DNA from 3 places in the Labrys sp. LIt4 genome. Region 1 is predicted to be linked to each of the others. Evidence: riboswitches for the same ligand, from Rfam matches in the RefSeq annotation. Region 1 holds a riboswitch; each other region holds the start of a gene.
What was found. Region 1 has a riboswitch for cobalamin ahead of J8I29_RS03175 (ABC transporter substrate-binding protein). Riboswitches for the same ligand answer to the same signal wherever they lie in the genome.

Region 2: it holds a riboswitch for cobalamin, as region 1 does, so the genes downstream of both, J8I29_RS00450 (DUF1636 domain-containing protein) here and J8I29_RS03175 (ABC transporter substrate-binding protein) in region 1, are expected to answer to the same signal.
Region 3: it holds a riboswitch for cobalamin, as region 1 does, so the genes downstream of both, J8I29_RS05305 (aromatic ring-hydroxylating dioxygenase subunit alpha) here and J8I29_RS03175 (ABC transporter substrate-binding protein) in region 1, are expected to answer to the same signal.

The regions. Positions count from the first base shown of each region.
Region 1 covers NZ_JAGIPY010000002.1:42,829-50,752, forward strand. Annotated here, with positions in the region: gene recQ (DNA helicase RecQ) at 1-260, opposite strand, end outside; gene J8I29_RS03170 (GTP-binding protein) at 572-1,561, shown strand; cobalamin riboswitch at 1,632-1,861, shown strand; gene J8I29_RS03175 (ABC transporter substrate-binding protein) at 2,135-3,109, shown strand; gene J8I29_RS03180 (iron ABC transporter permease) at 3,111-4,133, shown strand; gene J8I29_RS03185 (ABC transporter ATP-binding protein) at 4,130-4,933, shown strand; gene J8I29_RS03190 (methyltransferase domain-containing protein) at 4,968-5,747, shown strand; gene tal (transaldolase) at 5,980-6,954, shown strand; gene greA (transcription elongation factor GreA) at 6,979-7,464, shown strand; gene bfr (bacterioferritin) at 7,741-7,924, opposite strand, start outside.
Region 2 covers NZ_JAGIPY010000001.1:99,353-107,276, forward strand. Annotated here, with positions in the region: gene J8I29_RS00435 (xanthine dehydrogenase family protein molybdopterin-binding subunit) at 1-628, opposite strand, end outside; gene J8I29_RS00440 ((2Fe-2S)-binding protein) at 633-1,088, opposite strand; gene J8I29_RS00445 (hypothetical protein) at 1,482-1,847, opposite strand; cobalamin riboswitch at 1,943-2,159, shown strand; gene J8I29_RS00450 (DUF1636 domain-containing protein) at 2,267-2,647, shown strand; gene cobW (cobalamin biosynthesis protein CobW) at 2,644-3,678, shown strand; gene cobN (cobaltochelatase subunit CobN) at 3,826-7,467, shown strand; gene cobG (precorrin-3B synthase) at 7,464-7,924, shown strand, end outside.
Region 3 covers NZ_JAGIPY010000002.1:508,648-516,571, forward strand. Annotated here, with positions in the region: gene metH (methionine synthase) at 1-1,299, opposite strand, end outside; gene J8I29_RS05295 (hypothetical protein) at 1,486-1,791, opposite strand; gene J8I29_RS05300 (hybrid-cluster NAD(P)-dependent oxidoreductase) at 1,793-2,860, opposite strand; gene J8I29_RS05305 (aromatic ring-hydroxylating dioxygenase subunit alpha) at 3,043-4,287, opposite strand; cobalamin riboswitch at 4,404-4,609, opposite strand; gene J8I29_RS05310 (fumarate hydratase) at 4,792-6,432, shown strand; gene J8I29_RS05315 (porin) at 6,797-7,924, shown strand, end outside.

The sequences.
Region 1 (7,924 bases):
CGCACGCCGGCCTGCTTGAGGGCTTCGACCTGATCGCGCATCAGAGCGATCAGCGGCGAGACCACGATGCCGACGCCGCGCCGGCACAGGGCCGGGATCTGGTAGCACAGCGATTTGCCCGCTCCCGTCGGGAACAGCACCACCGCATCGCCGCCCCCGGTGACATGGCGCACCACCGCCTCCTGCTGGCCACGAAAAGCCGCGTAGCCAAATACGCTGTTGAGGACGGCGAGAGGATCTCGGGGAGATGAGAGGGTCATGCCTGCAGGATGCGCCTTCGATGCCTGATTCCATTCCATGGCGTTCGGTGAGGCTTACCCGACCAGGCTCGTGATTCGAAAATCTCTGGCATTGGATTCCTCCGCCGCCAGGCAATTCCGGTGGAATAATCTCGTTCGTCTGAGCGAACTCCGCTTCTGAGCGAGGATGCCGGCGGCTCCTGCGACGGAACTGAAGGGCTTGCTTGCGATCCCATAAGTTATGTTATAACATTTCATATAGATGGAAACTCAGTCGACCGCCATGGCATCGACATGCCCGTTTTCGCAATGGATCAAGGAATTCCGACATCATGAAGCCCGCGCCGCAAACCCCCGTCACCGTCCTCACCGGCTATCTCGGGGCAGGCAAGACCACGCTTCTCAACCGCATCCTCACCGAAAGCCACGGCAGTAGATATGCCGTCATCGTCAACGAGTTCGGCGAAGTCGGCATCGACAATGACCTCGTCGTCGATACGGACGAGGAAATCTTCGAGATGAACAATGGCTGCATCTGCTGCACGGTGCGCGGCGATCTCATTCGCATCATCGAGGGCCTGATGCGCCGGCGCGACCGCTTCGATGCCATCCTGATCGAGACGACGGGGCTGGCCGACCCCGCGCCGGTTGCCCAGACCTTTTTCGTCGACGACGACGTGCGCGCCAAGACCCGGCTCGATTCGATCGTCACGGTGGTGGACGCCCGCCATCTGCTCGGTGAGATCGAGAAGGCGCATGAGGCCCAGGAGCAGCTCGCCTTTGCCGATACGATCCTGCTCAACAAGATCGATCTGGTTTCACAGGAGGAGCTCGAACGGGTGGTGAAGCGGATCCGACGCATCAATCCCACCGCCAGCCTCCACGAAACGCGCCGCTGCGATATTGCCCTCTACAAGGTGCTCGGCCGCGGCGCCTTCGACCTCGACCGTATCCTCGAAGCCGAGCCCGATTTCCTCGAGGGCTTCCATGAGCACGAGCATGACGACCATGTCGGCAGCTTTGCCCTCGTGTCGCGAGAGCCGCTCGACCCAGGCAAATTCATGCCCTGGCTCAACACGATCGTGCAGCAATTCGGCACCGACATGCTGCGCATGAAGGGCATCGTCGCCTTCGACGGCGATCCCCAGCGCTTCGTCGTCCAGGGCGTGCATATGCTGCTCGAAGGCGATCATCAGCGCCCCTGGAAGCCCGGGGAGGAGCGCAGGAGCCGTCTGGTCTTCATCGGCCGCAATCTGCCGAGGGAGGTAATCGAGGAGGGTTTCCTGGCCTGCCGGATACCGGTGACGGAAGACGCGGGCTGAATCGGAAGGGCAGGGGCCGGCAGAGGCTGTTGCCCGCTGCATATTCGCTTGACCGCGCCGGCAACCCCCCGGTAACTGTGGCGTCGACGGTTCCCGTCGGATGCGAGTCCGACGGGAGTAATAGGGAACACGGTCCGGCTTTCTCCAAGCCCATGCCGTGGCTGCCCCCGCAACTGTAGGCGGAGTGCCGAGCATCCTCGTGGCGCGAAGAGCGCCATGCCACTGTGGGTCACCATGGGAAGGCAGAGGCAAGGCCTGTATCCGCGAGCCAGGAAACCTGCCGTCATCTCGATCAATCCCATGTCACGGGCGGGGATGCCCGGAACAGGAGACAATGTGACGTATCTTCCCGTCGTGTCGGGCCCTCGCCCGCCTGTTCCCTCCGCTTCGCACGACCGCGCCCTCCGCCACACCAGGGCCTGAGGACCATTCGCTGTCTTCGGCCTCTGCCGGAGGCGGCTGCTCCCCCCAATCGCGAACCGAGAGAACGTCATGACCTTTTCAACGAGCAAGGCCTGGAGCAAGGCCTGCTGGTCCAGCTTCGCCGCTCTGCTTGCCACTGGCCTCGGCCTGATGCTGGGCAACGACCCGGCGGCCGCTCAAGCGACGAAATATCCCCTCAAGCTCACCAATTGCGGCCGCACCGTCACCTTCGACCAGGCGCCCCGCCGCGCCGTATCCGTTGGCCAGAGCAGCACGGAGGTGCTCTATGTGCTCGGCCTTGCCGACAAGGTCGTCGGAACGGCGGTCTGGTTCGGCCCGGTGCTGCCCGGCTATGAGGAAGCCAATGCCAGGGTTCCGCGCCTGGCCGACAATGATCCGAGCTTCGAGAGCGTGATCGCCAAGAAGCCGGACCTCGTCACGGCCCAGTTCCAATGGCATGTCGGACCCAGCGGCATCGTCGGCAAACCGCAACAGTTCGAGGAACTGGGCATTCCCACCTATGTTTCGCCTGCCGATTGCGTCGGCAAGGACAATTCGGGTGGGGGCGACGGCACGCGCGGTACCCTCTTCACCATGGATCTGGTCTATCAGGAGATCACCGAACTCGCTGAGATCTTCGACGTGCAGGAGCGTGGGGCGAAAGTCGTCGCGGACCTGAGGGCGCGCGAGGAAGCCGCCCGCCGCAAGATCGCCGCCGGCGACGGCAAGGTCTCCGCGGCCTTCTGGTTCTCGAGCGCCAAGGTCGATGTCGATCCCTATATGGCCGGCAAGAACAGCGTGCCGGGCTATATCATGTCCGTGCTCGGTGTCCGCAACGTCGTGGAGAGCGAGGAGGAATGGCCGAGCGTCGGCTGGGAGACCATTGCCAAGGCCGATCCCACCATCATCGTCGCCGGCCGGATGGACCGTCGCCGCTATCCCGCGGACGATATCGCCGTGAAGCTGAATTTCCTCGAGACGGATCCGGTGGCGAGCCTGATGCCGGCGGTCAGGCAGGGACATGTCGTGGAGATGGATGTCCAGGCCATGCAGCCGAGCATCCGCATCGTCGACGGCATCGAAATGCTCGCCGATGCGATCCAGCGTTTCGGTCTGAAGCGCTGAGATGAATCACGCTGTCACACGAATGCTGGCGATCGGATTACTGGCGCTTGCCGTGCTCGTCCTGGCGCTCTGGCTGGGCGCCGCCATCGGGGAGACGGCCATTCCGATGGATGTCGTGGCCAAGACGGCCGCCAACCGCCTGTGGAGCGCCGGTTATGCTCTCGATCGCATCGATGAAGGCATCGTGTGGAACTACAGGCTGAGCCGTGCCGTGGTGGCTGCCTGCTGCGGCGCTGCCCTGGCGCTTTCGGGTGCTGTGCTGCAGTCGCTGCTGCGCAACGTGCTGGCGGACCCCTATGTGCTCGGCATCTCGGCCGGGGCGTCGACGGGAGCGGTCGGGGTTGTCATCCTCGGCCTCGGTGCCGGCATTCTGAGCCTGCCGGCCGGTGCTTTTCTCGGCGCGCTGACGGCCTTCAGCTTCGTCGCTGTGCTGGCGATGCGCTCGGGCCGCGGCACCGGCGCGGTGATCCTGGCTGGTGTCGCCGGATCCCAGCTCTTCAATGCTCTGACCTCCTTCATCGTCACCAAGGCTGCCAATGCCGAACAGGCGCGCGGCATCATGTTCTGGCTGCTGGGCAATCTCTCGGGCGTGCGCTGGCCGGATGTCTGGCTGGCCCTGCCGGTCACGGCCGTGGGGCTGCTGGTGTGCCTGTGGCACGCTCGCGCGCTCGATGCCTTCACCTTCGGCACCGAATCGGCGGCCTCCCTCGGCATTTCCGTCCGGCGTGCCTATGTCGTGCTCGTCGGCGTCGCGGCAATGATGACGGCGGTGATGGTGAGCATCGTCGGATCCATCGGCTTTGTCGGCCTGGTGATTCCGCATGCGGCCCGGATGGTGGTGGGCGTGCGCCATGGACGCCTGCTGCCGGCCAGCGCCTTGATCGGCGCGGTGTTCATGATCATCGCCGACATTTTGTCCCGGATCATCATCCCCGGCCAGGTCCTGCCGATCGGCGTAATCACGGCCCTGGTCGGTGCGCCGGCCTTCGCTCTCATTCTCAGCCAAAGAAAGGCGACGACATGAGCCTGTCGGCGCATAAGCTGTCCTGGTCGGCAGGCGGGGCCTCGATCCTGCACGGGGTGTCGCTGGAGGTTCGTCCCGGCGAGTTGCTGGGTATCATCGGTCCCAACGGCTCGGGCAAGACCAGCCTGATGTCCCTGCTGGCAGGTATCCGCCGTCCCCAGGGTGGCGAGGTGTTGCTCTCGGGCCAGCCGCTCCACGGACTCGCCCGTCGCGAGGTCGCGCGCCGCATCGCCCTGGTCGAGCAGCAGGCGGAGACGGCCGAGCGCATCACCGCCCGCCAGGCCGTCGAACTCGGACGGACGCCGCATCTGGGCGCCTTTTCGCCCTGGTCCGGCAAGGACGACATCATCGTCGACCAGGCGCTGGAGGAGGTGGCCATGACCGGTCTCGCCGGCCGCTTGTGGCACACGCTTTCCGGCGGTGAGCGCCAGCGCCTCCACATCGCCCGTGCCCTGGCGCAGCAACCGGAGATCCTGCTTCTCGACGAGCCTACCAACCATCTCGATATCGGCCATCAGATCGGTCTGCTGCATCTGGTGCATCGCCAGAACCTTACCGTCGTGGCGGCCCTGCATGACCTCAATCATGCGGCGATGTTCTGCGACCGGGTCGCACTGATGCAGGCCGGACGGATCGAGGCGATAGGTCCTCCGGCGGAGGTGCTGACGGCGGCGCGCATCCAGTCGGTCTTCGGGGTTACCGCCGAAGTCGTCCGCGATGGCACCGGCGGCTGCTTTATCCGCTATCGGCATCCGGACCTGCCGGCACCGCGGCCGGGCTGGATCGCGGCGGCGTCGTGACACGCATCCGCCAATAGACGGGGAGAGCCTCCAGGTGACGAGCACCGACGCTGCGAATTACGATCTCAAGGAAGAGATCCGCGATTATTGGTCGAAGCGGTCGGAAACCTTCGACCGCGCCTTCGGCCACCATATTCCCGAGGGACCGGAATTCGAGGCCTGGGCCGCGGCGATCCGCGATCATCTCGGCATCGAACCGCGCCGGATTCTCGATCTTGCCTGCGGCACGGGCGAGATCACCAAACTGCTGCTGGCGCTCGGCCACGACGTGACGGCCCTGGATTTCTCCGAGGCGATGCTGGCGGTAGCCCGGCGCAAGCATGCCGGGCGACAGCGCCTGCGCTTTCGTCTGGCCGACGCCGAGAACACCATGGAGCCGGAGAACGCCTATGATGCCATCGTCTGCCGGCATCTGGTCTGGACGCTGACCGAGCCGCAGAAGGCCTTTGCCGATTGGCATCGCGTGCTGAAGCCGGGCGGCAGATTGCTATTCTTCGACGGAGACTGGGCGAAACCCACGCGGATCGGCCGGATGGCATCCGGGCTCATTGCCCTGATCGACCGGCTTGCCGGCGCAGATCCCTATTACGACGGCGCGATGAGCGAACGCCATGCCCGCATCATGGAGCGGTTGCCTTTCGGCGGGGGCTTGCGAAGCACCGATCTCCTCCCGCTCCTGCAAGAGGCCGGCTTCAAGGATGTGGTGATCTCGTCGCATCGGCCGATCGCCGCGGCCCAGAGGCGCCAGGCGGATGTCCGAAACCGGCTGCGCACCTATCTTTACCAGCGCTTCATCATCTGCTGCCGCAAATGATCTGCGGGCTGTCTCCGCCTTGCATCCCCAGGGTAACGGAACCATATCCCTCAAAGCAGCCTGGAGGACCGCCCGAGGCCCGTTCGAGGTAGCGAAACTCCACGGCGCAACATGCTTCCGCCACCCGGTGGCCGAGCAGAAAAACAAGCACGATAACTGATGACGTCGCCGGGGCTGGGGTCTATGGTCCGTGACGGGACGCTATCAAGCTCTGTGAACAAGGACGTGAGATATGGCTTCGAAACTCGAACAATTGCGCGCCATGACGGTCGTCGTCGCCGATACCGGCGATATCGACTCGATCAAGGCGCTCAAGCCGGTCGATTGCACCACCAATCCGAGCCTGCTGCTCAAGGCCGCCGAGATGCCGGCCTATGACCATTTGATCGCGGAAGCCGTGAGCTGGGGCAGCAAGCAGGGCGGCAGCAAGGAAGGCACCGTCGCAGCCATCGCCGACCGTCTTGCCGTTTCCTTTGGCGCGGAGCTGACCAAGCTCGTTCCCGGCCGCGTCTCCACCGAAGTCGACGCCGATCTATCCTTCGATACGCAGGCGACCATCGCCAAGGCGCATGCCATCATCGCCGACTACAAGTCCCGCGGAATCGAGCGCGATCGCATCCTGATCAAGATCGCCTCCACCTGGGAAGGTATCCGGGCGGCCGAAGTGCTGCAGAAGGAAGGCATCGACTGCAACCTGACCCTGCTGTTCTCCAAGGCCCAGGCCGTGGCCTGCGGCGATGCCGGCGTGTTCCTGATCTCGCCCTTCGTCGGCCGCATTCTCGACTGGCATGTGAAGAATGAGGGCCGTACCTTCACGCCGGAGGAAGATCCGGGCGTGCTTTCGGTCCGCGGCATCTACGCCGATTACAAGGCGCGCGGCATCAAGACGGTGGTGATGGGCGCTTCGTTCCGCTCCACCGGCGAGATCGAGGCGCTGGCGGGCTGCGACCGCCTGACCATCGCACCGAACCTGCTGCAGGCCCTCGACGCGGACCAGGGTACGCTGGAGCGCAAGCTGTCGCCCGACAACCACGCCTCGGCGCCGACCACCGGCAAGATCGACGAGCGTGCCTTCCGCTGGGCGATGAACGAGGATGCGATGGCGACCGAGAAGCTCGCCGAAGGTATTCGCGGCTTCGCCAAGGATCTCGGCAAGCTGCGCACGCTCATTGCCAAGCGCGTCGAGGGCACGGCCCAAGCCGCATGATTCTGGCTGCCTGACTGTCGCAACGTGAGCCGGGCTTTTACCCAGGATGGCCAGGAAGGGGAGGACGCTCAGGTCCTTCCCGAGCGGCCGATTTCGATCGAGCGCAATCTCGTGACGGCGCGAGGCCTTGCCATGATCGAGGCCGAGCTCAAACAGGCGCGTTCGCTTTTCGCCAGGGCCGAAGCGGCCGGGGATCGAATCGCCATGGGCAATGCCTCGCGCGACATTCGCTACTGGGCCGCTCGGCGCGCCTCGGCAGAACTGGTGACACCTTCCGCCGCCGATGACGGCATTCGCTTCGGCATGGCCATCACGCTGCATTATCCCGACGGGCGCGAAAGGATCTGGCGCATCGTCGGCGAAGACGAGGCCGACGCTGCCCTTGGGCGTATCAGCCACGTCTCGCCCCTGGCACGGGCGCTGTTCGGCAAGGATGTCGGGGATGTCGTCCGCGTCGGGCCGCAGGAGGCAGAGATCGTCGAGATCGACAGGACGCCGGAAGTGCCCTGATTCAGGTTTCCCACTCTTCTACCCGATCGAATTCCAGAACGGCGAATTGCGGGGCATCGAGGATGGCCAGATTACGGGCAACACGCTGGCTCTTATAAGCGCCGTAATAGAGTTCATGGACGGCGACGGCTGGGAGTGCGAATCTGCCGGACGGTGTTGTCGCAGCGGTGCCTATAGCCCGTACAGGCGCTGTGCAGGAGGCAGGGTGCCATAGTGCCGGCCAAAGAAGAATGGCGGCCATCGGCCGCCATTTTCGGATATGCGCAGGGAATGCGATTATTCCTCGGAGAAGCCGCCGAGATGGCTCTGCGAGTAGTTCTGGATGCCGAGGCGCTCGACCAGGTCGAGCTGCGTCTCCAGGAAGTCGATATGGCCTTCCTCGTCGGTCATCAGTTCCTTGAACAGGTTCTCGGAGACGAAATCCTTGACGGTGCGGCAATATTCCGCGGCTTCCTGATAG
Region 2 (7,924 bases), on a different contig from region 1:
GCGGCTTGCCGATCAGCGTGAACTGCTCGGGCGTCTTGATCGTCGGCTCCCTGGCCAGTGCGACCTTGGCGGCCTCGCCGGCCAGTTCCCCGAAGCGCAAGCTGCGGTTGCTCGCCTTGTGCAGCACCTTGCCGGCATCGACGCTGCAGCTTTCGGCGGGCACCTGCCAGCGCGCGGCGGCGGCCTGCACCAGCCTTTCGCGGGCATTGGCGCCGGCGGCCTGCAGGAATTCGCGCGAGCGGCGCACGGCGCCGGAGCCGCCGGTGCCCATACGCTTGTAGACGGTGTTCTCGCGCAAATTCCGGCTGGCCGAGGCGTATTCGGGCCTCACCTTTGCCCAGTCGCAGCCGAGTTCCTCGGCAACGATCATCGGCAGGGCCGTGAAGATGCCCTCGCCCATTTCCGATTGCGCCACCCGGATGATCACGGTGTCGTCGGGCTCGATCAGGATCCAGGCATTGATCTCGCCGTCAGTGGCCGTGCCGGCCCAGGGCTGGTCGGCAATGGTCAGAGCCTGCGCGGCATCGGGGATGAAGCCGCCGATCATCAGGCCGCCGGCGGCCGAGAGGCCGATGGCCAGGAAGCTGCGCCGGCTCAGGGCGGTCGAGGAGCGGTCGATCGCGTTCATGGCCTCACCCCTTCATCAGTTCGGCGGCGCGATGGATCGCCGCGCGAATGCGCGGATAGGTGCCGCAGCGGCAGATATTGGTGATGCCATTGTCGATATCGGCGTCGGTCGGGGCGGGCGTGTCCTTCAGGAAGGCGACGGCAGCCATGATCTGGCCCGACTGGCAATAGCCGCATTGCGGCACGTCCTCGGCCAGCCAGGCCTGCTGGACCGGATGCTTGCCATCCGCCGACAGGCCCTCGATCGTGGTGATGGTGGCGCCGTCGACGTCACCGACCTGAGTCTGGCAGGAACGGATGGCGGCACCATTCACGTGGACGGTGCAGGCGCCGCATTGGGCGATGCCGCAGCCGAACTTGGTGCCGGTGAGGCCGAGTTCATCGCGCAGGACCCAGAGCAGAGGGGTTTCCGGCTCGATGTCGAGCTGGTGGGCGGTCGAATTGACGGTGATGGCAACCATGGGCGAGCCTTCCAGCGGCTGATGCCGGGCAGAAGATCCGGGCCCATCGGCGTCGGCCTTCTGGTGGGCGATTGCGGGAAGGCCAAATTGTGGCGGCAATCATGGCGCCGGGGTGACAGGTAACGCAGACGTGAGAGTTTGTGCAGTCGGGAAGCGATCGAGAAACACCGTCGTCGAGAGTGACCAAAATGAGCGGATCATGAAGATGCGGACGAAGACCACAGTCGTCGCTACAACTGCGCTGACGTTTCCTCCGCCATTGCGAGCGCAGCGAAGCAATCCAGTTTTGGTAAAGCGCGTCGCTCATGGCTCCTGGATTGCTTCGCTGCGCTCGCAATGACGCAAGCCCAATGTCCCTGCCAAATCACGACCATAGTGTCAGCTGGCCGCGGCCTATTGCTTGAACCAGATCTTGCTGTAGCCGAGCGCGTCGCCGGCGATGGCGACCAGGACGCCGATCGAGACGAGAATGAGGCCGATCATGAAGAGGCGCACGATGCGGCGATAGACCGGCACCTCCAGTGATTTGACCGAGAGCATGCCGGCCAGCGCCCAGACCTGGAAGACGATGCCGCCACCGATGAAAGCGACGGCTGCGAGGTCCTCCGGGATCCAGCTTCCCGGCTGGGAGGCCCAGTTGTTGAGGAAGCCGAGCGAGAAGGCGAGCACCACGCCGATGGCCGTCACCGAACCGCCGCGGAAGATGACGTCGATCTTTTGCGGCTCCGGCACTGTCGGCGGCGACTTCTCTTCAAGCATGGCGATCTCATTCGTGCGGCGGCGTTGTCGCCCTTTATGCCGGATTTTGCGCGCGCTTTGGAAGCGGGAACATTGACAAGCCCGCCCGCGCGCGCCTTATGTCAGCCACGATCGGTCTCTCGTTAAGAGAGAAGAGGGAATGCGGTGCGGAAGAAGAGGGGCCGGTCCAGGCTGCCTTGGATGCCAAAGCCGCGGCTGCCCCCGCAACTGTAAGCGGCAAGCGTCCCGCCATGAAGCCACTGGGCAACCGGGAAGGCGGCGGGAGGCGATGAGCCGCGAGCCAGGAGACCTGCCGGTCGCACTGTTGTCACCGGTCCGGGCGGGGCGCCTCGGAGGCCGGTTCCGTCTTCCCGGACGACCGCCGGCTCTGCCGTCGGTCCCGCGCCCTCCATCCGCTCCGGCGGCGATGAACAGGGCCGATGCCACAAACACCTCTCCCAGTCCGGCTGCTCGTTTGCGTGACCTGCAGGCGCGAGGGCGATGATCCCGAGGCGCCGCGCCAGGGTGCCCGGCTGCGCGATGCACTCGCCGGCAGGCTGCCCGAAGGCGTCGAGCTGCAGCCGGTCGAGTGCCTGGGCAATTGCAAGCGTTCCTGCACGGTGGCTTTGTTGGCGCCCGGTACCTGGACCTATGTCTTCGGCGATCTCACCGCCGAGAGCGGCCCCGACATCCTCACCGGGATCGATCTCCTGGCCCATTCCCGCGATGGCCTGATGCCCTGGCGCGGCCGTCCCGACGTCTTCAAGCGCAGCATGATCGCGCGCATCCCACCCTTATCAACCCTCAAGGACGCCGAATGAACGCGCATACGAAAGTTCCCTGCACCATCGTCACCGGCTTTCTCGGAGCCGGCAAGACCACGCTGATCCGCAACCTGCTGGCCACCGCCAATGGCCGCAGGCTGGCGCTGATCGTCAACGAATTCGGCGATGTCGGCGTCGATGGCGACATCCTGAAGTCCTGCGGCATCGAGAGCTGCCCGGAAGATGCGATCGTCGAGCTCGCCAATGGCTGTATCTGCTGCACCGTGGCCGACGATTTCGTGCCGGCGCTGGAGACGCTCCTGGCGCGCCCGAATGCGCCCGAGCACATCGTCATCGAGACCTCAGGCCTGGCTCTGCCCAAGCCGCTGGTCAAGGCCTTCAACTGGCCGGCGATCCGCTCGCGCGTCACCGTGGACGGCGTCATCGCCGTGGTCGACGGCGCGGCGGTTGCGGCCGGCCGCTTCGCCGACGATCCGGAAGAGCTGAAGCGCCAGGCCGAGGGCGATGCTTCCCTCGACCACGACAACCCGCTCGAGGAGGTCTATGAGGACCAACTCCTCTGCGCCGACCTGGTCGTGCTCAACAAGGCCGATCTCCTCTCCGCCGGCGAGGCCGACGGCGTGGAGGAGGACATCGAGAAGACCGTGCCGCGCGCCGTCAAGGTGGTGCGCACCTCCGAGGGCCGCATCGATGCGGCCGTGCTGCTCGGGCTCGGGGCCGCGGCCGAGAACGATCTGGAGGCGCGTCCCTCCCATCACGACCACGAGGCCGAGCACGACCATGACGATTTCGACACCTTCGTCGTCGACCTGCCGGCCATCCGCGACGCCGATGCCTTGGTACGCAAGCTGAAGGCTGCGGCCGAGGAGCATGACATCCTGCGCATCAAGGGCTTCGTCGCTGTCGACGGCAAGCCGATGCGCCTGCTGGTCCAGGGCGTCGGCGCCCGCTTCTCGCAACATTTCGACCGCGCCTGGGCGCCGGAGGAAACCCGTTCGAGCCGCCTCGTCATCATCGGCGAGAAGGGCATCGACCAGGCCGGCATCCGCAAGACGCTGGAGGGGTAAAGCGAAGATGAGATATACCTCGACGCCTGCCTGTTCGTCATGCCCGGGCTTGACCCGGGCATCCGGCTCCGACGCGAGCTGGTTTGCCGGGTCAAGCCCGGCAATGACAAGGTGGCGGGCGTTGTTCTTCGGTCCGGAACCATCCTGATGCATCTGCTGCCGGCCGATACGCGTTCGCTCGATGCCAGCGAGGCCGCCGTCGATCTCGGCCAGGCGCCGGGCGCGATCGTGTTCGCCTCGCTGACCGACAGCGACCTCGCTCTGGCCGCCGCGTCCGGCCTCGACGATCTGCGCCTGGCGCCGCTGCAGAAGCTGCGCCATCCGATGTCGACGGATCTCTACATCGATCAGACCGCCCGCCATGCCAGGGCGATCGTGGTGCGCCTGCTCGGCGGCCTCGATTATTGGCGCTATGGCGCGGAGGAACTGGCGGCGACGGCGCGAACCCATGGCATCGCGCTCGCCTTGATCCCCGGCGACGCCAGGCCGGACGGGCGCCTGTCCCAGCTCTCCACCGTGCCGCAGGAGGCCCTGGACAAGCTCTCGCTCTATTGGCGCGAAGGCGGCCCCCGGAATGCCCGGGCCTCGCTGCTCTACGCCGCCAGGCTGGGCGGCCTCGATCTCGGCGAGCCGGAAGAGCTGGTCGCCGTGCCGAAATATGGAACCTTCCTGGGGCCGCAGGCGTCTTCGCCCGCTCTTTACCCTCCCCTCGATGGGGAGGGTCGAGGCGAAGCCTCGGGGTGGGGTGGGGAGTTGTCGTCCTTGCAGGTCGAGCCGCCACCCCACCCCGGACCTACGGTCCGACCCTCCCCATCGAGGGGAGGGTATGGGCGCGCCGTCATCGTCTTCTACCGCTCCATCCTGCTCTCGGCCGACACCGCCCCGATCGAGGCCCTGGCGCGGGCACTCGGTGCCGAGGGTCTCGCCGTGTCGGCCTTCTATGTCGGTTCGCTCAAGGATGGCGAAACCGCCGAATGGGTGCGCCGGCAGCTTGAGGCGCTCAAGCCGGCGGTGATCCTCAATGCCACTGCCTTCTCGGCCCTGGACGATGACGGCGCCTCGCCGCTCGACGTGGCCGGCTGCCCGGTCCTGCAGGTGATCACCTCCTCCTCGGCCGAAGAGGCCTGGGAGGCGTCGACCCGCGGGCTGTCGGCCAGCGACCTTGCCATGCATGTCGCGCTGCCGGAGCTCGACGGCCGCCTTTCGGCCGGCGTGATCTCCTTCAAGGCCGAACGCGAGGAGGGGGCCTTCACCCGCCTCGCCCATGCCCCGCATGACGGGCGCATCGCCGCCGTGGCCGCCAAGGCCGCTGCCTGGGCAAAGCTGGCTGCCAAGGCCCGGGCGGAGCGCAGGCTCGGCCTGATTCTCTCGAACTATCCAGGCGCCGAGGGCCGTCTCGCCCATGCCGTCGGCCTCGATGCGCCCGCCTCGGCCGTGGCGATCCTGGAGCAGCTGCGGGACGAGGGCTATGCGGTCGGAGACCAGCCGAAAAGCGGTGCCGATCTGCTGGAGCTGTTGGACCAATCTTCGTCGCTCCATCAGGAGATGGAACGGAACCGGCATGCCGCGGGAGAAGATATCGGCTCTTACCCTCCCCTCGATGGGGAGGGTCGACGCGTAGCGTCGGGGTGGGGTGGCCACCTCGACCGCCGTGATTCCCACCCCACCCCGGACCTGCGGTCCGACCCTCCCCATCGAGAGGAGGGTAAAGAGCTTTCTCTCCCGCTCTCCGCTTATTCCAGCTGGCTCGACACCCTGCCCGCCGCCCTCCGCGACAGGCTCGCGGTCCAGTGGGGCGACCCATCGGCCGATCCCCTCTGCAACGACGGTGCCTTCCATTTCGCGGGGCATGTCTGCGGCAACGTCGCGGTGGCGGTGCAGCCCGACCGCGGTTCGGCCCTCGACCGCAAGGGCGACCATCATTCGCCCGATCTGCCGCCCCGCCATGCCTATCTCGCCTTCTATCTGTGGCTGCGCCAGGTTTTCGGCATCGACGCGATGATCCATCTGGGCACGCATGGCACGCTCGAATGGCTGCCCGGCAAGGCCGCCGCCCTCTCCGCCCAATGCTTTCCGGAGCTGGCCGCCGGTGCCGTGCCGGTGCTCTATCCCTTTATCGTCAACAATCCAGGCGAGGCGGCGCAGGCCAAGCGCCGGCTCGGCGCCGTCACCATCGGTCATCTCACCCCGCCCCTGCGGGAAGCCGGCCTTTCCGGCGCCGCCATCGAGGTCGAGCGCCTGATCGACGAATATGCCAGCGCCGACGGCCTTGACCAGCGTCGCATGGCCTATCTCAGGCGCGAGATCATCGAGCGGGCGATGGTTTCAGGTCTCACCGCCGAATGCGGCATCGCGCCGGGCTTGGACGAGGACGAGACGCTGGCGCGCCTCGACGCCTTCCTGTGCGACGTCAAGGAGTTGCAGATTCGCGACGGGCTGCATGTCTTCGGGCGGCGGCCGGAAGAGAGCGCCCACCTCCTCGATGTCCTGGCCGCCTCCTGCGGCGAGGAGGAGCGGCCGGTTTTGGCCGCGCGTCTCGACAGCTGCGGCGACAGCGAGATGGCCAGCCTTCTCGCCGGCCTCGACGGACGCTTCGTGCGGCCCGGCCCTGCCGGGGCACCGACGCGTGGGCGCGCCGACGTGCTGCCGACCGGGCGAAACCTCACCACCCTCGATCCGCGCGCGGTTCCAACACGTGCAGCCTACGCGATTGGATCGCGTGCGGCAGATGCCGTGATCCAGCGTTATCTGCAGGATCACGGCGATTACCCCAAAAATATCGTGCTCGACCTCTGGGGTTCGGCCACCATGCGCACCGGCGGCGACGATCTCGCCCAAGCCTTGGCACTGCTGGGCGTCAGGCCGGTCTGGGACAACGGGTCCAACCGTGTCTCCGGCTTCGAGATCCTGCCACAGGCCCGGCTCGACCGGCCGCGCGTCGATGTGACCCTGCGCATCTCCGGACTGTTCCGAGACGTGTTCGCCCAGCAGATCACGCTGTTCGACGAAGCCGTCAGGGCTGTGGCAGCCCTCAACGAAAGCGCCGAATGGAACCCGCTCGCCGCCGCGGCGAAGGCGAGCGGCGAGCGTCCGTTGCGCATCTTCGGCGCGGCGCCGTCGGCCTATGGCGCAGGCATCACCGATCGCATTGCGCGCGGAGCCTGGGATGTCAGGGCCGATCTCGGCCGCGATTATCTCGCAGCCAGCAGCCATGCCTATGGCGCCGGCATCGAGGGCGATGCCGTGCCGGCCATTTTCGCCGAGCGGGTAGCCTCCGCCGATGCCCATGTCCACGGCCAGGACCACCGCGAGATCGACATTCTCGATGACGTCACCTTCGCCGCCCATCAGGGCGGCTTTGCCGCCGCGCTGGAGGCGCTCGGGGCCAAGGCCGCACTCTATCACGCCGATCTTTCCGACCCGGACAAGCCCCGCCTGCGCAGCCTCGGCGAGGAGGTCGGCCGTCTCGTGCATGGCCGGGCCGCCAGCCGGCGCTGGATCGACGGCATGATGGTCCATGGCTATGCCGGCGCCGCCGAGATGGCCAATGCCATGGATTGCCTGTTCGCCTTTTCGGCGACGGCCGGCATCGTCACCAATGCCGCCTTCGATCGCATGCACGAAGCCTATGTCGAGGACGAGGAGGTCGCGGCCTTCCTCGCTTCAGCCAATCCGGCAGCGGGGCGGGCGATCCGGGCGAGGCTGGCGGAGGCGATCCGTCGGGGCCTGTGGCAGCCGCGCCGCAATTCGGCGAGCCGCCTGCTCGATGAAACGGGGAGAGCGGCGTGAGCGGATCGTCGGGCCAGATCAAGGGCTGGTGCCCAGGGGCACTCAGGCCGATGCGTTCCGGGGACGGGCTGATCGTGCGCGTGCGCCTGACTGGCGGGGATCTCATCCCGGACCGCGCGGCCGCGCTGGCCGAGGCGGCCCGGCGCTTCGGCAACGGCCTTGTCGACCTGACCTCCCGTGCCAATCTGCAGATGCGCGGTGTCAGCGACGACACCCTGCAACCGCTGCTCGACCGGCTTGCCGAGCTCTCCCTGCTCGATGCCAGTGCCGCCGCCGAACAGGTCCGCAACGTGATCGCGAGCCCGCTCGCGGGGCTCGATCCGAGCGCGCCGATCGACATACAGCCTTTGATCCGGGCGCTGGAGCTGAGGCTGATTGGAAACGAGCGTTTCCATTTTCTGCCGGCCAAGTTCGGTTTCCTGCTCGATGGCGGCGGCGTGCTGCCGCTCGACGGCGT
Region 3 (7,924 bases), 470 kb from region 1:
GAGGAACTCGACCATGGCCTTTTCGGAATCGATCAGGCCCTCGTCCATGTTGATGTCGATGACCTGGGCACCGTTGGCGACCTGGTCGCGGGCAATGTCGAGGGCGGTCGCATAGTCGCCCGCCGTGATGAGCTTGCGGAACTTGGCCGACCCGGTGACGTTGGTGCGCTCGCCCACATTCACGAAAGGAATGGTGGCATCGAGCGTGAAGGGCTCCAGGCCCGACAGCTTCATCCTGGGCTCAGCTTCAGGGATGGCACGCGGCTTGTGGCGGGCAACGGCTTCGGCGATGGCGCGGATGTGGTCGGGCGTCGAGCCGCAGCAGCCGCCGACGATATTGACCAGGCCGTCGCGGGCAAAACCCTCGATCTGCGCCGCCATCGCCTCGGGGCTTTCGTCATATTGGCCGAACTCGTTGGGCAGGCCGGCATTGGGATAGGCGCAGACGAAAGTATCGGCGACGGTGGAGATCTCGTCGAGATGCGACCGCATGGCATTGGCGCCGAGCGCGCAGTTGAGGCCGATGGTGAAGGGACGGGCGTGCCGCACCGAATGCCAGAAGGCGGTCGGCGTCTGGCCGCTGAGGGTGCGGCCGGAAAGATCGGTAATGGTGCCGGAGATCATCACCGGCAGGCGCAGCCGCTTTTCGCCGAACACCTCTTCGCAGGCGAAGATGGCCGCCTTGGCGTTGAGCGTGTCGAAAATGGTCTCGATCAGGATGATGTCGGCGCCGCCATCGATGAGGCCGCGGATCTGCTCGGCATAGGCGATGCGCAGGTCGTCGAACGTAATGGCGCGATACCCGGGATTGTTGACATCGGGCGAGATCGAGGCGGTTCGATTGGTCGGGCCGAGCGCGCCGGCCACGAAACGCCGGCGGCCGTCCTGCTGCTCCGCCTTGGTGGCGGCACGGCGGGCGAGACGCGCGCCATCGCGGTTGAGGTCGTAGACGGCCTCCTGCATGCCGTAATCGGCCTGCGCGATCGAGGTGGAGGAGAAGGTGTTCGTCTCCAATATGTCGGCCCCGGCCATGGCATAGGCGTAGTGGATCGCCTCGATCGCCGCCGGTTGGGTGAGGGTGAGGAGGTCGTTGTTGCCCTTCAGGTGGCACTCGCAGCCGACGAAGCGCTCGCCCCGGAAATGATCCTCCTCGAAGCCGAGGCCCTGGATCTGTGTGCCCATCGCGCCGTCGAGGATCAGGATGCGCTCCCGTGCAGCGGCAGTAAGGGCGGCAAGGATCTCCGCGCCCCGATCATTTTGGGCAGGCGCGGCGAACAGGGCTTCGACCGGAGCGCTCATCACGAGCTCCTATAACGGAATTACGATATCAAGATATCCTTATATGATAGCAATGAGGCAGGAGAGGTCAAGGCGAACTATCCCGAAAGCGTCGGTTTTCTGTCCGGGATTGCTGGGAGGCGGGTGGGAAGGATAGAGAAGAGGCGGACGTCAGCGGCATGCTTGCATGTCGCGATATCCGCCTCTTCAGGCATCCGCCCGCAAACGCCGCCGGCCGCGTCGCTGGCCGGCATGGTCCCGCACCTCGTCGAGCAGGCTGCTGAGATGCGGCAGCAGCGGGTTGTCCGCGATCGAGGCCTCGAGCAGCAGGACTTTCAGATCGGCCGCTTCCCTGGCGAGGTCCACGCCGTCTTCGCGGCTGAGGATCCAGGCCAGCAGAAGGGTACGGGCCCGCTCTTCCGGCAAAGCAGCGCCATCATCCCGTGTGGCTTCCAGGATGGAATTCACGATGGCCGCGTCGATATCGGCGTGAGTCTCAGTGGCGACGGTCATCTCAGGCCTCGATCTCGATACGGCCGAGCGGCCTTGTGCAGCAGGCCAGCACCAGACCGGCGGCTATTTCCTCCTCGCGAATGCCGCCCTGATGGGTCATCGCCGTCTCTCCGGACAGGCATTGCACCTTGCATGTTCCGCACAGGCCCATGGTGCAGCCGGTCGGAATGTTGAGGCCGGCGTTGCGGGCGAGCTGGAGAATGGTATCGCGGCTGGAAGCCGGCACCTCGATGCCGGATTTGGTGAACGCCACGCTGGCTTCGCCGGCGAGCACCTCGCCCGTGCCGGTTTCCTCCACCGGCGTTTCGGCCGGCTGGAAGCTCTCCTCGTGATAGCGGCGCATGTCGTAGCCATTGGCTTCGAGCATCTCCTTCACCGCTGCCATGAAGGGGGCAGGGCCACAGCAGAACACCTCGCGCTCCCGGAAGTCCGGTGCGATCAGGCGCAGGGCAGGGGCGTTGAGCCTGCCCCGGAAGCCGGTCCAGACGTCATTGATCTCGGTTTCTTCCACGATCCAGGCGAGGCGGAGGCGCGGCATGCGCCCTGCCATACGCTCGAGCTCCTGCCGGAAGATGATCTCGTTCGGCCGGCGTGCGCAATTGACGAAAGCAATGTCGGTGGCGGCGCCGTGGTCTTCGGCAAAACGGGTCATCGACATCATCGGCGTGATGCCCGATCCCGCCGAGATGAAGAGGTATTTCTCCGCCGGGTGACGATGGAAACTGAACTGCCCGAGAGGCCCATAAGCTTTCAGCCGTGTGCCGGGCTTGAGATTGTCCAGCATCCAGCGTGTGCCGATACTCGAGGCCTGTGCCTTGGCGGTTATGCTGATCGAGAGCGGGCGCGACGGGCTGGAGGACAGCGTATAGGTGCGCAGCACCGGTCCCCTCTCGGCCGGAATCTCCAGCGTGATGAACTGGCCGGGCTCATAGCGGAACCAGCCTTGTTCGGCGGCGCGGAAGGTGAAGGTCGCGACGTCGCGGCCCTCATGGACGATCGATACGCATTCGAGCGCCTGGTTCTGGTCGTTCCAGGGCGGTGTTTCGTCGATATGCCTGAATTTCGCCAGGGCTGCGGAGGGCGTCGGCATGGTGTCTACCTTTGTATATATCGGTTTTGCTAACACCCTCCCCTGGAGGGGGAGGGTCGACGCGAAGCGTCGGGGCGGGGGGATTTTCACCGGCTGCTGTGTTTCTCATCCCACCCCGGACTTCGTCCGACCCTCCCCCTCCAGGGGAGGGTGAAAGGGCCTTAGGCCACGCTGCGCAGGCGGACGCCGTCGCCGCCGAGGGCTGCTTCCATTGCGTTGCGATACCACTCGACGAACTGCATCACGCCGCCTTCGTGCTCGGGGGCGTAGGGGCCGGGCGTGTAGACGGGCGATGACACGCCGAGCTGGTTTTCCTCGACGATCTGGCGATCCTGGTCGTTGGTCATCCGCCAGACATGGGTGAGTTCATCGAGATCGTAATCGACGCCCTCGACAGCATCCTTGTGCACCAGCCATTTGGTGGTGACCTCTGTTTCCTTCGGCCCGATCGGAAGCACGCGGAAGCTCACGGCGTGGTCGCCCAGCACGTGGTTCCAGGTGGTGGGATAGTGGAAGAGCAGCAGGGCGCCGATATTGCCTTCCTCGATCGTCGGGCTGAGGGGACGCTGCACGGCCGGCTTGCCGGACATCGTGTAGCTGACGGCATTGCGTAAAAGCGGCATGCGCGCCATGCGGAACTGGCCGTCGCCGGAAATGCTGAAAGTGCTGGGCAGGCCGGCTTCCTCGCAGCGCCGCCAATGCTGGCCGATCAGCGGATCCTTGTCGGCGCCCTGCACCCCTGTCACCGTCGGCGCTTCGGGGAAGGTGCGGCAAAGCTCGGGATGGTTGCCCGCGCAGTGGTAGCACTCGCGGTTGTTCTCCCAGACCAGCTTCCAATTGCCCTTCTCGACGATGGTGCTTTCGAAGGCGACCTTGGCGTTCTTCAGCCCATGCGGTGCCAGATAGGGCATGGCGCCGGCGCGGAAAGTCTCGAAATCAGGCGCCTCCCTGGCGAGGCAGATCCAGATGGAGCCGGCCACGCTCTCGCAATGCACAGGCTTCAGCCCATATTGCGTCGCGTCGAAGCCGGGGCCCATGTCGCGGGCGAACAGCAGGCGGCCGTCGAGTTCATAGGTCCACTGATGATAGGGGCAGACGAGCTTGGCGACACTGCCACTTGTCGCCGCGCACAGCCGCGATCCTCGGTGCCGGCAGGAATTGTGAAAGGCACGGATGGCGCCGTCGGCGGAACGCAGCACGATCACCGGATAGTCGCCGACCTGGAGGGTGAAATAGCTACCCGACTTGCCGAGCTCGCAGTCATGGCCGGCGAACAGCCATTCGCGATACCAGATGTTCTCCATGTCCAGCCGGAAGAATTCCGGGTCGGTGTAGAATTTGCCCTCGAGCGTCGTGCCCGGATGGTGGGCCCGGAGGCGGCCCAGCATGTCCTGATGCGCAGTCATGTCAAAATCCCGCGTGACAACCAATGCATTGACGTGACGGCGGGAGAGGGAAAGCGGCTTGGAACCTGCGCCGGTGGCCGGGCACAATCCAACCTCCTTCCGGAACGCCCACCGCGTCCGTCGGTTTTCATCGTGGCTGGTTTCCGGGCTCAGGAGCGGCCTTTCGGCCCGATCGCGGCGCCTTCCCAGGTCTTCCCGACCCAGTGGCACGTGCCGCGATCTTCTCCTCTACCGTTGCGGGGGCAGCGCCGGATTCAGACCGGCTTCCCAATTCTCCGGGCCGCCTTGGGAGCGGACCGGCACCTCGAATGAGGATGAGAATACAGCGAGTCGGCGCACAGACTAGAAGCGATACGACGGATGATGGTGTGTTCAGGACATTGCCGAGCGCCATACCGGCGAGCAGGAAATCATAGGCAGCGTTCGCAAGAAGGTCTAAAGGGTCGACGATATGGGCAGTTTGGAATTGCCCTGAACTCAATATCAAGTCGGAGCCTTGCTGCCATGCCCGCCGATTCCGCTTCCAGTTCGCGCTATCCTCATGTTCCCTTGTTTCCCCTCGGAGCGGACGAGACGCCTTATCGCAAGCTGACCAGCGAGGGCGTGCGGGTCGAGAAACTCGGAGGCAGCGAGATCCTGCAGGTCGAGGGTGAGGCATTGCGGCTTCTGGCCGAGCAGGCCTTCATGGACATCAACCATCTCCTGCGCCCCGGCCATCTCCAGCAATTGCGCAACATCCTCGAGGATCCCGAGGCGACGGACAATGACCGCTTCGTCGCCTATGACCTGCTCAAGAACGCCAATATCGCCGCCGGCGGCGTGCTGCCCATGTGCCAGGATACCGGCACCGCCATCGTGATGGCCAAGAAGGGCCGCAAGGTCTGGACGGAGGGCGAGGACGAAGGCGCCATCGCCCAGGGCATCCGCGATGCCTATGAGAAGAAGAACCTGCGCTATTCGCAGCTGGCGCCGCTGTCGATGTTCGAGGAGAAGAACACCAGGACCAATCTGCCGGCGCAGATCGATATTTCGGCGGAAGGGGAGGAGGCCTACAAGTTCCTCTTCGTCGCCAAGGGCGGGGGCTCGGCCAACAAGACCTTCCTCTATCAGGCCACGCCTTCCATCCTGTCCAAAGACCGCCTGATCGCCTTCCTGAAGGAGAAGATCCTCACGCTCGGCACGGCGGCCTGCCCGCCCTATCACCTGGCGGTGGTGATCGGCGGCACCTCCGCCGAACTCACGCTGAAGGCGGTGAAACTCGCTTCGGCGCGCTATCTCGACACCTTGCCCACCGAAGGTTCCGAACTTGGCCATGCCTTCCGCGACCTCGAACTCGAGAAGGAAGTGCACAAGCTCACCCAGTCGCTCGGCGTCGGCGCCCAGTTCGGCGGTAAGTATTTCTGCCACGATGTGCGTGTCATCCGCCTGCCGCGCCACGGCGCCAGCCTGCCGATCGGCCTCGGCGTTTCCTGCTCCGCCGACCGCCAGGCCATGGGCAAGATCACCCGCGACGGCGTCTTCCTCGAGGAGCTGGAACACAATCCGGCGCGCTTCCTGCCCGAGATCGACGAGAGCAAGCTCGGCGGCGCGGTGGTGAAGATCGATCTCAACCAGCCGATGTCCGACATTCTGGAGACACTGTCGCGTCATCCGGTGAAGACGCGCGTCTCGCTGACCGGCCCGATCATCGTGGCCCGCGACCTCGCCCATGCCAAGCTGCGCGAACGCCTGGAAGCGGGCGGCGGGCTGCCCGACTACATCAAGAACCATCCGGTCTATTACGCCGGCCCGGCCAAGACGCCGGCTGGCTACGCCTCCGGCTCCTTCGGGCCCACCACGGCCGGGCGCATGGACAGCTATGTCGACCAGTTCCAGGCCGCCGGCGGCTCGATGGTGATGCTGGCCAAGGGCAACCGCTCGGCCCAGGTCCGCGAAGCCTGCGCCAAGCATGGCGGCTTCTATCTCGGCTCGATCGGCGGCCCCGCCGCGCGCCTTGCGCAGGATTGCATCAAGAAGGTCGAGGTACTGGAATATCCCGAACTCGGCATGGAGGCAGTCTGGCGCATCGAGGTCGAGGACTTCCCGGCCTTCATCGTCATCGACGACAAGGGCAATGATTTCTTCAAGGAACTCAACCTGGGCTGAGTTCACGCGGACGGCTTTTTCGGCGAGGCCTCTTCCTGAAAAGGGAGGGGCCTTTTTCATGCACGTTTCGCGTGCTGTTGCGAATTCGCAACTGTCATGGACAAAGCCCCTTTGTGTCAGAACGGTGACTCACCTTAACATTGTGTAATGTCTCGCCTGGGAGGAAAGCTTCGATATCGCAGTGCACAACGACTGCGCCTCTTCGGTACGCCCAATATTGCTTTGCCGGCTTGCCGAAGAGAGAGGCCCTTTTGAAGGGGTCGACTTATGAGATCGAGGTATTTCCATGTTTATTCGTACAATTTTACTCGGCGCGGGTGCCGGATTTCTTGGTATTGCGTCCGCATTTGCTGCAGACCTACCGATGAGCAAGGGCGAGGCTGTCGAATATGTGAAGGTTTGTACGGCATTCGGTCCGGGCTTTTTCTATATTCCGGGCACCGACACCTGCCTGAAGATCAGCGGCCAGATCCGGGCCGACTATTGGTTTGCGCAGGCGCCCAGCAATGCAACGGGTAAGCGCAACATCAGCCAGACACAGTTTCGGACCAACGCCCGCATCCGCTTCGATGCGCGCACTCAGACCGACTGGGGCATGCTGCGCTCTTTCTTCGAACTCCAGGCCGAGTCCAATGCGGGGGCAGCCACGCATGACACCTTCCAGGTACGCCAGGCCTATCTGCAGTTCGGCGGCCTGACGGCTGGTTATGCCTGGTCGCCCTATGCCTTCTACGACCCCAATTATCAGGCCGAGTTCTTCGCGCCCTATTTCGGCGAGCAGGGCCGGCGCAACCTGATCAGCTATACGGCGCAATTCGACAAGGCCTACGCCACCCTGTCGATCGAGGACGGGCGTGACCATCGCGCCAATGCCTCGGTCTACGGGAACAATGTCGTGGTCAATGGCGTCACGGTTGCTGGTGGCGTCGGCGGTGCCCAGATGCCTGATATCGTCGGCGTCGTCGGCTATGACGACAACAAGAATGGCTGGGGCCGTTTCCAGGTGATGGGCGCCCTCCATCAGAACCGCAGCGCAACGGCCGGCTATAGTGCGAAATACGGTTATTCGATCGGTGTTGGCGGCAACGTCAACCTGCCGGTTCTCGAGGGTGCCTACATCGCGGCCGAAGCCAGCTACGCGGACGGCGCCGTAAAATATCTCGGCGTCGGCGGGTCCCAGCCGAATGGCTCGTCCACCCTCGGCTTCGGCGGCGTGGACGCCTACATAACCAACGGCACGATCCATGATCTCGACAGCGCCAAGGGCTTCGCCGTGCAGGGCGAGGCCGGTCTCAACGTGACCAAGAGCCTGCAAGCCATTCTGTTCGGTGGCTATCTGCACTTTGACGCCCCGCGCATCGCCTCCAAAATCACCGACAATTTCAACTATTATGTCGTTGGAGGCCAGGTGAATTACACCGTCGTCAAGGGCTTCATCGCGGGTGCCGAAGTCTGGTACCAGAACAAGGACCCGGAGGGCCTGAACAGCAAG